Regions from separate parts of the Lysinibacillus sp. G4S2 genome, predicted to be linked through region 2. Evidence: a T-box and tRNA genes for the amino acid it is inferred to sense, from the RefSeq annotation. Region 2 holds a T-box; the other holds one or more tRNA genes.
What was found. The T-box of region 2 lies ahead of leuS (leucine--tRNA ligase). A T-box ahead of a tRNA ligase gene usually reads a tRNA of that ligase, here a tRNA-Leu.
Positions count from the first base shown of each region.

Region 1: it encodes a tRNA-Leu, which carries the amino acid that the T-box ahead of leuS (leucine--tRNA ligase) is inferred to sense. The anticodon was not compared.

Region 1 is NZ_JAUCFJ010000002.1:4,658,247-4,665,107, reverse strand. It holds rRNA gene QUF91_RS23910 (23S ribosomal RNA) at 1-206, shown strand, start outside; rRNA gene rrf (5S ribosomal RNA) at 322-437, shown strand; tRNA gene QUF91_RS23900 (tRNA-Asn) at 454-530, shown strand; tRNA gene QUF91_RS23895 (tRNA-Ser) at 536-627, shown strand; tRNA gene QUF91_RS23890 (tRNA-Glu) at 658-732, shown strand; tRNA gene QUF91_RS23885 (tRNA-Val) at 747-822, shown strand; tRNA gene QUF91_RS23880 (tRNA-Met) at 848-922, shown strand; tRNA gene QUF91_RS23875 (tRNA-Asp) at 927-1,002, shown strand; tRNA gene QUF91_RS23870 (tRNA-Phe) at 1,018-1,093, shown strand; tRNA gene QUF91_RS23865 (tRNA-Thr) at 1,103-1,178, shown strand; tRNA gene QUF91_RS23860 (tRNA-Tyr) at 1,189-1,272, shown strand; tRNA gene QUF91_RS23855 (tRNA-Trp) at 1,286-1,359, shown strand; tRNA gene QUF91_RS23850 (tRNA-His) at 1,376-1,451, shown strand; tRNA gene QUF91_RS23845 (tRNA-His) at 1,484-1,559, shown strand; tRNA gene QUF91_RS23840 (tRNA-Gln) at 1,579-1,653, shown strand; tRNA gene QUF91_RS23835 (tRNA-Gly) at 1,661-1,735, shown strand; tRNA gene QUF91_RS23830 (tRNA-Cys) at 1,744-1,817, shown strand; tRNA gene QUF91_RS23825 (tRNA-Leu) at 1,865-1,945, shown strand; gene QUF91_RS23820 (RNA-dependent RNA polymerase family protein) at 2,332-3,930, shown strand; gene ltrA (group II intron reverse transcriptase/maturase) at 5,045-6,307, shown strand; gene QUF91_RS23810 (hypothetical protein) at 6,620-6,814, opposite strand.
Region 2 is NZ_JAUCFJ010000002.1:4,216,757-4,223,617, reverse strand. It holds partial or broken gene dhaK (dihydroxyacetone kinase subunit DhaK) at 1-486, shown strand, start outside; T-box leader at 618-829, shown strand; gene leuS (leucine--tRNA ligase) at 920-3,337, shown strand; gene QUF91_RS21340 (sigma-70 family RNA polymerase sigma factor) at 3,445-3,966, shown strand; gene QUF91_RS21335 (DUF4181 domain-containing protein) at 3,953-4,891, shown strand; gene QUF91_RS21330 (L-lactate MFS transporter) at 6,183-6,861, shown strand, end outside.

The DNA of each region.
Region 1 (6,861 bases), 440 kb from region 2:
GTTGTCTTGCCAAAGGCATCGCTGGGTAGCTATGTGTGGACGGGATAAGTGCTGAAAGCATCTAAGCATGAAGCCCCCCTCAAGATGAGATTTCCCATTACGCAAGTAAGTAAGATCCCTCAAAGACGATGAGGTAGATAGGTTCGAGGTGGAAGTGTGGTGACACATGGAGCTGACGAATACTAATCGATCGAGGACTTAACCACAATGTTTGAAACATTCAATGCACCGTTTATCCAGTTTTGAAAGAATAAAAACTATTAAAAATATGCTTGTAATTTTAATAAGATATGTTATAATAAGTATTGTCTTTTAAAATAGTCTAGTGATGATGGCAAAGAGGTCACACCCGTTCCCATACCGAACACGGAAGTTAAGCTCTTTAGCGCCGATGGTAGTTGGGGGCTTCCCCCTGTGAGAGTAGGACGTCGCTAGGCTATATGATAAAATTATTCCGAAGTAGCTCAGTTGGTAGTAGCACCTGACTGTTAATCAGGTTGTCGCAGGTTCGAGTCCTGCCTTCGGAGCCATTCTTGGAGAGTTGTCCGAGTGGCCGAAGGAGCACGATTGGAAATCGTGTAGGCGGTTAACACTGTCTCAAGGGTTCAAATCCCTTACTCTCCGCCAGCACTTTAAGGATTTTTTATTCCAAACGAAGGCCCCTTGGTCAAGTGGTTAAGACACCGCCCTTTCACGGCGGTAACACGGGTTCGAATCCCGTAGGGGTCACCATTTAATACCCAGATGGAGGATTAGCTCAGCTGGGAGAGCATCTGCCTTACAAGCAGAGGGTCGGCGGTTCGAGCCCGTCATCCTCCACCATTATTTAAATAAATCACCTTATTATCGCGGGGTGGAGCAGTGGTAGCTCGTCGGGCTCATAACCCGAAGGTCGTTGGTTCAAATCCGGCCCCCGCAACCAAAATGGTCCCGTGGTGTAGCGGTTAACATGCCTGCCTGTCACGCAGGAGATCGCCGGTTCGATCCCGGTCGGGACCGCCATTTTTTAAAAAATATGGGTCAGTAGCTCAGTTGGTAGAGCATTAGATTGAAGCTCTAAGTGTCGGCGGTTCGATTCCGTCCTGACCCACCATATTTTTTTGCCGGTGTAGCTCAGTTGGTAGAGCAACTGACTTGTAATCAGTAGGTCGTGGGTTCGACTCCTATCGCCGGCACCATGACTTTTCCGGAGGGGTAGCGAAGTGGCTAAACGCGGCGGACTGTAAATCCGCTCCTTAGGGTTCGGCGGTTCGAATCCGTCCCCCTCCACCAGTTTTTTATTCATAGGGGCATAGTTTAACGGTAGAATAGAGGTCTCCAAAACCTTTGATGTGGGTTCGATTCCTACTGCCCCTGCCAATTAATTAATTTCATGGCGGTTGTGGCGAAGTGGTTAACGCACCTGATTGTGGTTCAGGCATTCGTGGGTTCGATTCCCATCAGTCGCCCCATTTAATTTAAAATAATAAAATATAATAATATGGCGGTTGTGGCGAAGTGGTTAACGCACCTGATTGTGGTTCAGGCATTCGTGGGTTCGATTCCCATCAGTCGCCCCATTTATATATATTTAACTTTTGGGGTATAGCCAAGCGGTAAGGCAACGGATTTTGATTCCGTCACGCCCTGGTTCGAATCCAGGTACCCCAGCCATTTTTTTGCGGAAGTAGTTCAGTGGTAGAACACCACCTTGCCAAGGTGGGGGTCGCGAGTTCGAACCTCGTCTTCCGCTCCAAATATTAAGGCGGCATAGCCAAGTGGTAAGGCACAGGTCTGCAACACCTTTATCACCGGTTCAAATCCGGTTGCCGCCTCCATAATTTCTTACTTAATCGGTTTATCCGATTTTTTTTATCTCCATTGTGCCGGTGTGGCGGAATTGGCAGACGCGCACGACTCAAAATCGTGTTCCTTTGGAGTGTCGGTTCGACCCCGACCACCGGTATCAAAAACAACCCCGAGATGTTGATTTCTCGGGGTTTTCTTTTTCTATGTGCCAAATTTGTGCCAAATCTTTATTAACTTTACTCTTCATCTGTAACAGGTGTCGATTTGAAGTAATGTTGTATTGTTTATAAGAAAGTCATACCTTTGATAAAAATGGTCAACCGGAATTAAAAATTTCGGTTTTTTTTTATTTAATAAAAGAACCTTTAATAAAAGAACCTTTAATAAAAGAATTAGTTTAGTGGAAGAAAAGTACGTATTTTATTTATCTAGAAGTGCGGATTTATTTTCAACTAAAAAACACTATGTAAAAGAGTAGTACATTAGTAAAATAAAATATAAAAAGGTTTATTTAAAATGATGCTTCACATTTAGGAGGAAAAGATGAAACTTAATAATTTGTATAATTTTAAAAATGCAGTTAAGCATTATCTTGATGTTGATGCGCTTAAAATGCCAGAAGATATATCTTCATTCAATATTAGCAATTTGAGCTGGGTTGATCCTTTTAATTTTAGAGTTAGAAAACAAGAAGATAAGTATCGCACCCTGAAGATGCCAAATATATTAAATTTTGTAGCAGCTTATGAACATTTTAAGGATTTATCAAATTTCGATACAATTCAAAATTTAGATCCTTTACATAAACGCTTATCTGCAAACATTGAGACTGGGGATTTTGTATCAGGAGAATATGATAAACAATTAGAAGAAGATTTTAACAGACTATGTGTATATGACCAGCTGCTTAAGATGGATATAAAGGAATACTACGGAAGGGTATATACGCATTTAATTGACTTTGAAACACATCAAGAACGATTCCTATCTAATATGAATAGAGGAAATACAAATGGATTAATAGTGGGAAATTACTTGTCATTATATTTCGCAGAAAGTAACCTGAAGAATATCAGCAATGACATTAAAGAAGAAATTAGAAGATCAGGGATTGACTGTGAGTTCTCTTATTTCTCTGATGATTTTTACTTTTTCTGTAATAGAGGGGATGATGATGTAGTAACAAGAATCTTTGATGAGGTTTTAGAGAAGTATGAATTAGAAAGAAATGATAATAAAAAAGAAGTTTGGACATATGAATCTTTTAATAATTACAACTTAGTTGCAAGGTATTGGAAAAAATTAATTGCCCATTGTAATGTTAGATACGACATGGAAAGAGATGATAACAAGCTATATTTTATAAACCAACTTGTTTATAGAGTGTCAAAATTGGAAGATGATAAACTTAAAAAAGTCTTTATAAATAATTTCTTTAAAACAAAATATTTTAGAGAGTTAGACCTTGAAAATTATCAAGTTAAGGATTATGATTACCACCAATTATGTTATCTTCTTAAGTTATCTCCTGAAACTATGTTGTATACGATGGATAAATTTAATGATATGAGTAATTTTGATAACAATAAATTGCGTAAATTTTTCCAAGTTAGGTATAGAGAAGCCCTTAAAACAACGTTTAATGAAGAGCAATTATATTTTTATTACGCAATAAAAATATTTAATTTTATGGATATATTGATAGAAAATAAAACTCTCGTGCTCGAAACAAAAAATCAAATCTTAATTTCATATTACCTACAAGAAGGGCACTTTGAAAAAGAGGAAATTGATAAATTAAAAGAAAATGTCGGTGAAGAATATTGGTTTCAGAATTATCATCTAATATTGTATTCTGATGATTTAAAAGCAGATTTAGACAACAGTATTAAAAAATATTTAATTCCAAAAAGAGTGAAAAAGCCGAATCAAGAGAAATCTTATATGGATTTTTACAAAAAGAATATATCCTTAGCTATTCCAATAATAAGAGATATTCCAGACGTTCTTAATGAAATTGAAGATTACTTAGCATTAAGAATAGAGGAAAGTGAAGAAGACTTCGAAGATGAAGATCTGGATTTTTACAAAGAGGATGAATTGATAGATCCTATAGACATTGTTATGGAAATTGAAGATTAGCTTTATGAATAGAAGAAAGTGAGGAAAACTTCGAAGATGAAAATATGGATATGTAAATATAATTTTGTCGATTGTGAAACAAGTTCTTCAAACTTTTTTATAAATATCTAAAATGCAATTTAATGAATTAACTCCATGTTGTTTAGTCTTTATTCAAATGGAGTATTTGTTGCATTTTGCTAAGAAGAATTACATAGTTTGGCAATTACACAATGTAGCAACTTTACATGGAGCCTCTTGAGGGCATGAGTAATAAGCCAAGAAGCCAGCTATATTACGAGTTGGCTTTGCCTAAACAAGGCTATCATGCTTTTTTAGAAAGTTGGATAAAACAAGAGGGATATATGAATTATTTTATAAATGATTAAAACAAATAAATTTTAAAACAGCCTGTTGTGCCGACAATGTGCCAAATGAAAGAAAAAACTCAATTAAGCGAGAATAGAAAAGCCTTGATAATAAAGGGATTTCTATTCTTTTCTGTTTTTAGAATATGCACAATACCCCGACCACCGGTATCATTACAGCGAAGAATCCTTGATATATCAGGGATTCTTTTTTATGTGCGCCCGGCATGCGTATGAACTATAGGGTGCAAGTCCCGAACCCCGAAGACAGAAGTAGAGGTTAGCCAAGAGCAAGGGTGTCCGTGGCGACGCGGAATCTGAAGGAAGCTGGAGGCAAAACACCGGTCCGAGGAACACGAATCTCATATAAGGCTAGGTATGATTGGATGAGTGTGCATAACAACACAAAGTCCTTTCTGTCGAAGGTCATATCGAGTAAATGAGGCGGATAGATGGTGTGAAAGTGCATGCGCTTACCCGGGGAGGTCTGATGGAAACGCAAAGTACACTTTGTAACCTACTTAGCGATAGGTAGCTGAACCATCAGAAGTCAGCAGAGGTCATAGTACCATTCACTTCTAGAATGAATGGGAAGGACCGAACAATTCGGAGAGAATAGCCCTTGGCATGCAGTTTTCTATGGTAAACACAGAAAATCCAGAAGGACCGACTTAATGGAGGTAATGGTGAATCCCATGAGGGACATTGAGCGGGTGCAGTAGAAACTGTTATAAGAAGACAAGCTATTCACGGAGGAGTCGAACGAGATGTTAATGAATCAAATATTATCACGGGAGAATCTGCTTCTCGCACTCAAACGGGTGGAACGAAACAAAGGGAGTCATGGAGTAGACAAAATGCCCGTAAAATTCCTACGACAGCATGTAGTCGAAAACTGGCTAACGATTAAGAAGCAAATTCTTGAGGGAACCTACCAACCACAACCAGTTCGCAGAATCGAAATCCCGAAACCTGACGGCGGTGTGCGACTATTAGGAATCCCAACCGTGACAGACCGACTCATTCAACAGGCGATTGCCCAAGTGCTATCCAACCTATATGACCCGAACTTCTCGAATCATAGTTACGGATTTCGACCAAAACGAAGTGCTCACGATGCAATCCGAGAAGCCAAAGGTCATATAAAAGAAGGATACCGCTGGGTAGTAGATATGGACTTAGAGAAATTCTTCGACAAAGTAAACCATGACCGTCTAATGAGTACATTAGCGAAGAAAATTTCTGATAAACCTCTACTCAAGCTGATTCGTAGATACTTACAATCGGGTGTCATGATAAATGGTGTCGTTTATGATACAGATGAAGGAACACCCCAAGGGGGCCCACTGAGTCCACTTCTCTCAAATATTGTGCTGGATGAATTAGACAAAGAATTAGAGAAACGTGGTCATAAATTTGTCCGTTACGCCGATGACTGCAATATTTATGTGAAAACAAAACGAGCAGGAGAACGAGTGATGGCAAGTATCAAAACCTTTATTGAGAAGACGCTACGATTGAAAATAAATGAGAAGAAATCCGCAGTGGCTCGTCCTTGGCAACGTAAATTCCTAGGATTTAGCTTTACCTCCCGCAAAGAACCACAAGTTCGAATTGCGAAAGAGAGCATAAAGCGAATGAAGAACAAAATTCGGGAATTAACAGCTAGAAAGAAGCCATTTCCAATGGAGTACCGAATTCAACAATTGAATCAATATTTAATTGGGTGGTGTGGCTACTTTGCATTAGCGGATACGAAATCAATATTTGAATCACTGGATGGATGGATTAGAAGAAGACTTCGCATGTGTTTATGGAAGAATTGGAAAAAGCCTCGTACGAAAGTGTGCAACCTCATTCGTTTAGGAGTTCCAGACTGGAAGGCTTACGAATGGGGCAATACTCGCAAGAGTTACTGGCGTATCTCGAAAAGTCCAATATTACACAGAACCCTTGATAACTCTTATTGGAGTAACCAAGGGCTCAAAAGTCTGCAAGCTCGTTATGAAATCTTGCGTTATTCATCTTAATTGACCGCCGTATACGGATCCGTACGTACGGTGGTTGGAGAGGTCGGGAGTTAATCACTCCCTCCTACTCGATTTGTAGTAAATTTATAGAAATCATTTAAGATCCTCTTAAGATGTATTTTTTGAGAGGGTTTTTTATAAGCCGCATGACACAGTAAAGAATTTTTAATAATACTTCTTCTAAAACGCTTTTATATCAAATTTTCAAAATATGATTGAAAACCGGCAAAAATGGATTTGTATACTTTTGTATAGGGTGATGCAGTTAATAACTGGCTCTTCACCTAAACGTGTGGTTGATTTCCGTTCCGCCTAGGCGCTTTGTCGCTGACGCTTCGCTTTCGCGCAGAAAAAACATTTGTTGCTGACGCTTCGCTTTCGCACAGAAAAAGCATTTGTTGCTGACGCTTCGCTTTCGCACAGAAAAAGCATTTGTCGCGCTGATATTACTGTATTACAAAAAGAAAGGAAAAGGACTAAAATACTGCTTCTATATTTTCTATCCACTAGGGTTTTATCTTAAAAATCCACCAACACTTGGTCCATGAATTGGT
Region 2 (6,861 bases):
AATCAAGAACATTTAACTATGGGGACTTTCCTTGATGCGTGTTCCATGATCATTATGGAACATTGCGGAGGAGCTTCTGGTCCAATTTGGGGCGGAGCTTTCCGAGCTGCTAGTAAAGCAGTAGAGGGGAAAATGGAATTAACGGTCGGAGAATTTGCTGAAATGTTACAAGCGACGCTGAAAGGTATTCAGTCTGTTGGTGAGCGCTCTTTCGGAAGAGGGGCAGAGGTAGGCGATAAAACGCTTGTAGATGCGCTTGTACCTTGTGTAAATTCCTGGTCAGAAAGCGCTGCAGCTGGTACGGATTTTAAAACAGCTTTTGAGAAAGGGGCAGAGGCTGCTGTTAAAGGAGCGGAATATACAAAGGAAATCGTTGCTCGAATGGGTCGCGCTGGAACAGTTGGTGAAAGAAGCCTAGGTTATCCGGATGCTGGTGCTTATGCGCTAGGAGTTATCTTTACGGAGCTTTCTTGTAGTTTAAAATAAAGCGAGCACTATGGATACAACTTATTTCGAACATTGTTACCTTCATAGGGATTTAATTTGTTCAAAAATGGTTAGTATGTAAACAAAGTCTTGTGCTTTTCAGTACTTTCCATTAGAATAAATGCAATACATGTAAGACAATGATGAGGAATAGTAAATTTGTGTTTCTTTTTAGAGAGCTAGCGGTTGGTGGGAGCTAGTAGGAAAGCAAATTGAACTCGCCTTCTGAGTCTGCCCGAGTGAAACAGCTCGTGCCGTTCCTTCCGCGTTAAGGAAGCTAAAGCCGAGTGTGATCACTAATGTGGGTGGTACCGCGGGAGATACGAATTCTCTCGTCCCTTTCTAACAAAGAAAGGGGCGAGTTTTTTTATTTTTTAAATATTTTGTCAATTCTTAAGTTGAAGAGCATGACACATTCAAAGGAGGAAAAATAATGAGTTTTAATCATCAACAAATCGAAAAAAAGTGGCAGCAATATTGGGCTGATAATAAAACGTTTAAAACTGAAAACGAAACAGAAAAACCAAAATTTTATGCGTTAGACATGTTCCCATACCCATCTGGTGCTGGTCTTCATGTAGGACATCCAGAGGGCTACACAGCGACAGACATCCTTTCACGCTTCAAGCGTATGCAAGGCTATAACGTCCTACATCCTATGGGCTGGGATGCATTCGGTTTACCTGCAGAGCAATATGCACTTGATACAGGAAATGACCCAGCAGAATTTACAGCGAAAAATATTGCGACATTTAAGCGTCAAATTCAAGAGCTAGGCTTTAGCTATGACTGGGATCGTGAAATTAACACGACAGACCCAGAATATTATAAATGGACACAATGGATCTTTATCCAACTTTATAAAAAAGGCTTAGCCTATGTAGATGAAGTAGCTGTAAACTGGTGTCCAGCACTTGGAACAGTACTTGCAAACGAAGAAGTTATTGATGGAAAGTCAGAGCGTGGTGGTCACCCTGTAGAACGTCGTCCGATGAAGCAATGGATGCTTAAAATTACTGCCTATGCTGATCGTTTAATCGATGACTTAGAGGAAGTTGATTGGCCAGAGTCTATTAAGGATATGCAACGTAACTGGATTGGTCGTTCGGAAGGTGCAGAAGTAACATTTAATATAGATGGCACAGATGAAAACTTCACAGTGTTTACAACTCGTCCTGATACATTATTTGGTGCTACATACTGTGTTATTGCACCTGAGCATAAATTAGTGGATCAAATTACAACTGCTGAACAACGACAAGTTGTTGAAGCTTATTTAGATAAAGTAAAATTGAAATCTGATTTAGAACGTACAGATTTAGCGAAAGAAAAAACAGGCGTATTCACAGGTGCCTATGCAATTAATCCGATTAATGGCAAAAAAATGCCGATTTGGGTTGCGGACTACGTTTTAGTATCATACGGTACTGGTGCTATTATGGCGGTTCCAGCACATGATGAGCGCGACTATGAATTCGCGACAGAATTTGGTTTAGAAATTATTCCTGTCCTTGAAGGTGGAGACATTAGCAAAGAAGCCTTCACAGGTGATGGTAAGCACATTAACTCTGACTTCCTTGATGGCTTAAACAAAGAAGATGGTATTGCTAAGGCAATTCAATGGCTTGAGGAAAAAGGAGTAGGTGAGAAGAAAATTTCTTATCGTCTTCGCGACTGGTTATTCTCTCGTCAACGTTACTGGGGTGAGCCAATTCCTATGATTCATTGGGAAGATGGTACAACGACGCCAGTACCAGAATCAGAATTACCATTAGTACTACCAAAAACAGATAATATTCGTCCTTCAGGTACGGGTGAATCTCCGTTAGCGAACATTGCTGAATGGGTAAATGTTGTTGATCCTGAAACAGGCAAAAAAGGTCGTCGTGAAACGAATACGATGCCACAGTGGGCAGGTTCTAGCTGGTACTTCATTCGTTATATTGACCCAACAAATAAAGAAGCAATCGCAGATCCTGAATTACTAAAACGTTGGTTACCAGTTGATATTTATATCGGTGGGGCAGAGCATGCAGTATTACACTTACTATACGCTCGCTTCTGGCATAAAGTACTATACGATTTAGGTGTTGTACACACGAAAGAGCCATTCCATAAATTATTTAACCAAGGGATGATTCTAGGTGAAGGTAATGAGAAAATGTCTAAATCAAAAGGCAATGTCGTTAATCCTGATGAAATCATTTCTTCACACGGTGCTGATACTTTACGTCTATATGAAATGTTTATGGGTCCACTTGAAGCATCTGTTGCATGGTCAACAAATGGCTTGGACGGAGCACGTCGCTTCTTAGATCGTATTTGGCGTCTATTTATCAATGAAGAAGATGGAACAATTGCTGCGAAAATTCAAGCTTCTGATGACAAAACGCTTGAAAAATCATACCATCAAACTGTGAAAAAAGTGACAGAGGATTATGAAGGTATTCGCTTTAATACAGCTATTTCACAAATGATGGTATTCATTAACGATTGCTACAAAGCGGATGTTATTCCAACAGTTTACGCAGAAGGCTTTGTGAAGATGTTAGCGCCAATGGTTCCACACGTTGCAGAAGAGTTATGGCAGGTATTAGGTCATGATGCTACACTTTCATATGAGCAATGGCCAACATATGACGAGTCTAAACTTGTTGATGATGAAGTGGAAATCGCAGTTCAGGTTGCCGGCAAAGTACGTGCCAAAATCGTCGTAGCAAAAGATGCTTCAAAAGAGGAAATCGAAAAAGTAGCACTTGCAGATGACAAAGTACAAGAGTACATGGCAGGCAAAAACTTAGTGAAAATAATTGTTATCCCAGGTAAGCTTGTTAACATCGTAGTTAAATAATAATAATGAAAAAAGTGTCCGAAATTTGGGCACTTTTTTCTTTTATACTGAAACCAACTGAGATTTCGATACGACTATAGTGTGAATGGGAAACGGGAGGTGTTTGTTTGAATGAGCATTTAGCAAAAATTATGGATGAACATGGTGAATATTGTCTTCGAGTAGCTTATTTATATGTTAAAGACTGGGCTATTGCAGAGGAAATCGTCCAGGATGTATTTTTTGCCTATTATCGTCAGCAGGAGCGCTTTGAACAACGATCCTCACTAAAAACATATTTAGTAAAAATAACAGTACATAAAAGTCATGACTATTTACGAAGCTGGAAAAATAAGCGCCATATTTTATTTGAAAAACTGCATATTGGAGTTAGCAAAAGGACGCCTGAAAAAGATGTACTTGAAAAGGATGAGCGAAGAATTTTGACAACGGCATTGTTTGAGCTTCCGATTATCTATAGAGAAGTAATCATTCTTTATTATTATCAAGAATTAAAGGTTCGAGAGATAGCAGAGGTTCTTATGTGTACAGAAAATACTGTGAAAACAAGACTGCGTAGAGCTAGACAAATATTGCTGGAAAAACTGGATAAGAATCATTGGGAGGTGCTAGAAGATGACGTCTTTTAAGGATAAACTGGATAAAGAGCTTGGAGAAGCCCCGCGTTTCTCACGACAATTGCAGGAGCGTATTTTGCAAAATGTAAATCAGCAAAATAAGCAATCTAGTAGGTGGCAATATCCAACGATTATTATTGGGACAGTCGTGACTTTACTCTTTTTGATTTTAATTGGCCCATGGAAGCAAGTAGATACTGCTAAGCATGCTACCATTGTGGAACTTGTGCAACATGAAGATATTAAACAATTTAACATTGCACAAAATTGGAAGGAAGATACCTTTAGGGCTGGAAGAACTGGCTGGAATTTAGGACAAAAAGGTTATAAAGAAGGTATGGAAACAAAGCTCCTTGCCAATGCACTTCAAAAGTCAGTCGTATCGCAGAAGGATAATAATTATTTTTCATATAGCGATGTATGGGTGGAGTTTGATAATGGGCAGGTTGTACAGCTAAAAATGTACTTATATGATGGGCAATTAGGTTTTATCGATCAACACACAAATATCTTTTATAAAGTGAAAGATGACAACGCTGCGTCAGCTTTTATTGCTCTTATGCAAAAAAGAGAAAAAGACATTAGTTTTGGTGAGATGTTTACTTTTATAATAACTGCTCTCTTCTTAGGGTGGCTATTAGAAAAAACTATTCAAAAAAAGTATAGCATTCCAAAGGAGCCGAAATATATAAATAGAAGCCATCAACGTACAACGTTTATTTTTAAATGTTTACAAACAGCAGCTTTAATTTTATTTAATATAAATGATTGGTTTTTATATACAGTGGCAATATGCGGATTTTTAGCTATTTCCACGTTAAGTTCTATTATGATTGAATATTATTATGGGCGGGAAGAAAAAAGGCATTATGTATCGATAGGTTCATTTATTCTACTAGTGCCACTAATAATTGTATTGATCATTTATTTTTCATAAAAAGAAGAGATGCTATTCCTGAGCATCTCTTTCTGATGCATTACTAAATTAATTTGGAGCTTTCTTGCGTAATATAAAAAATATATATTATAGGAAGAGAAACTGTAATCATGACAATTCTCCGCCATTTGAAAATCGACCGTACCGTACCGGACTGAGCAATGTATTCCTAAAAGCACCGCCAATATAATAGGACACAAGCTATAAACTTGAAGCACTTCCCTTTTGATAGACAGCTGTTTGACTCACTGTGGCAGAAGTTTAAGGTATGTGTGGTAAAAAAGGCTAAGCATGCTAGAGCAAGCCTGATAACAATGAACGTACTTTATGTTAATAAGCCACTAACTAATAAAAACCCCTAAATTTTCGGATAGTATTGATCCCTACTTTACCTGCAATTGAATTAGCGGTCGACGAACCAACAACCCCTGAATAGCTTTTAAAGATTTACGACCACGCTCGTTCACTCCAACTAGCTAGCTCATCTCCTGTAAAGCCATTTCGTTAATAAAATTCCTTATTATTTGAAGTTTAATTCTTTAATAAAATTATTAATTTGCGGTAATGCAGTATTAGTTGAAAAGTATAGTTTTTACTTGCATGCTATAACAAAGGTTTTTTCATGAAAACTAATTGGAATAGTTGCTTTTACGTTTAAATAACATCACTAGCCATAGTTAAATAAGAATGTACACAATTCCTTTTGAAGGAAAAATGTATATTTGAATAATAAAAATGAATAGGTAATGATCATTCAATTTGAAATATGCACAACATGTATTTTGTTTATTAAAGTGGAAATTTATTAAAAGTTAAAAATATCATTTAATATTATTTTTTGGTTTCTTTTTATGTAAAAAATTTCTTTTGTTTAAGTTTTAAAATTCTCTTTTATTCTAAATATTTCTATGTGTTGAATATTCGAAAATGATTTATGGAGAAGAGTGAAGAAAATAAGTGAATCAGAAAAACATGAACTATACATAGATTGAATGTGAAAATATGCACAAATTTAATTATATTAGAATAACTTTTATGAACAAAGGTAATAGTGTGGAAAAGTAATATTAGCTAAAATGTGTTGTGGTTTTCCTTTAATAAACAGCTATTTACTTAGAGGTTATAGGGTTTTCGATGTAATACAACAAGGGTAAAAAATAAAAAACTTTTTGGGGAAATAATATTTTTTTGAAAAACTTCTTGCATTTGAATAATTCTAAGTGGTAAATTGTTTTACAAGGACGTTCATAAAGTTTTCACAAGTAGCAAAAGAGGGGAGAAAAGAGAATTTATGAATAAAAATAGATGGTTAATTGCATTATCCGCAATCGCTATTCATCTTTCGATCGGTGGAGCCTATGCATACAGTGTATATAAGCTACCGATTGTCACAGAGATGGGTTGGAGTGAAACAAACGTAACGATTGCCTTTACAATAATGATGGGGCTTGCTGGTTCTTCTGCAGCATTATTTGGTAACTTAGTAGAGAAAATGGGGCCACGTAAGTCTGCGATGATAGCAGCTGTTCTATTTGGAGCAGGACAAGCTGGTGCTGGTGTGGCGATTTCAATGGATTCCGTAACAATGTACTGGTTAACATATGGTTTACTAAGTGGATTGGGTATGGGGATTGGTTATATTTCACCTGTATCGACATTAGTAAAATGGTTCCCAGACCGCCGAGGTTTAGCAACAGGTATGGCTGTACTTGGATTTGGATCAGGGGCACTAATTACAGCACCGGTTGCAGCTAACTTAATGGAGGCTGTGGGTATTTCTACAACTTACTATATTTTAGGGGCAAGTTATTTCACGTTAATGATTTTAGGGGCTTTATATATAGTACCGCCTGCACCTGATTATATGCCAGCGAATATGAAGGCTGCTGCAAAAAATGGTAAAGATGTTGTGAAAAAAGATTTAGCTGTAATGTCAGCGCGTGAAGCTGTAAAAACTAAGCATTTTTGGA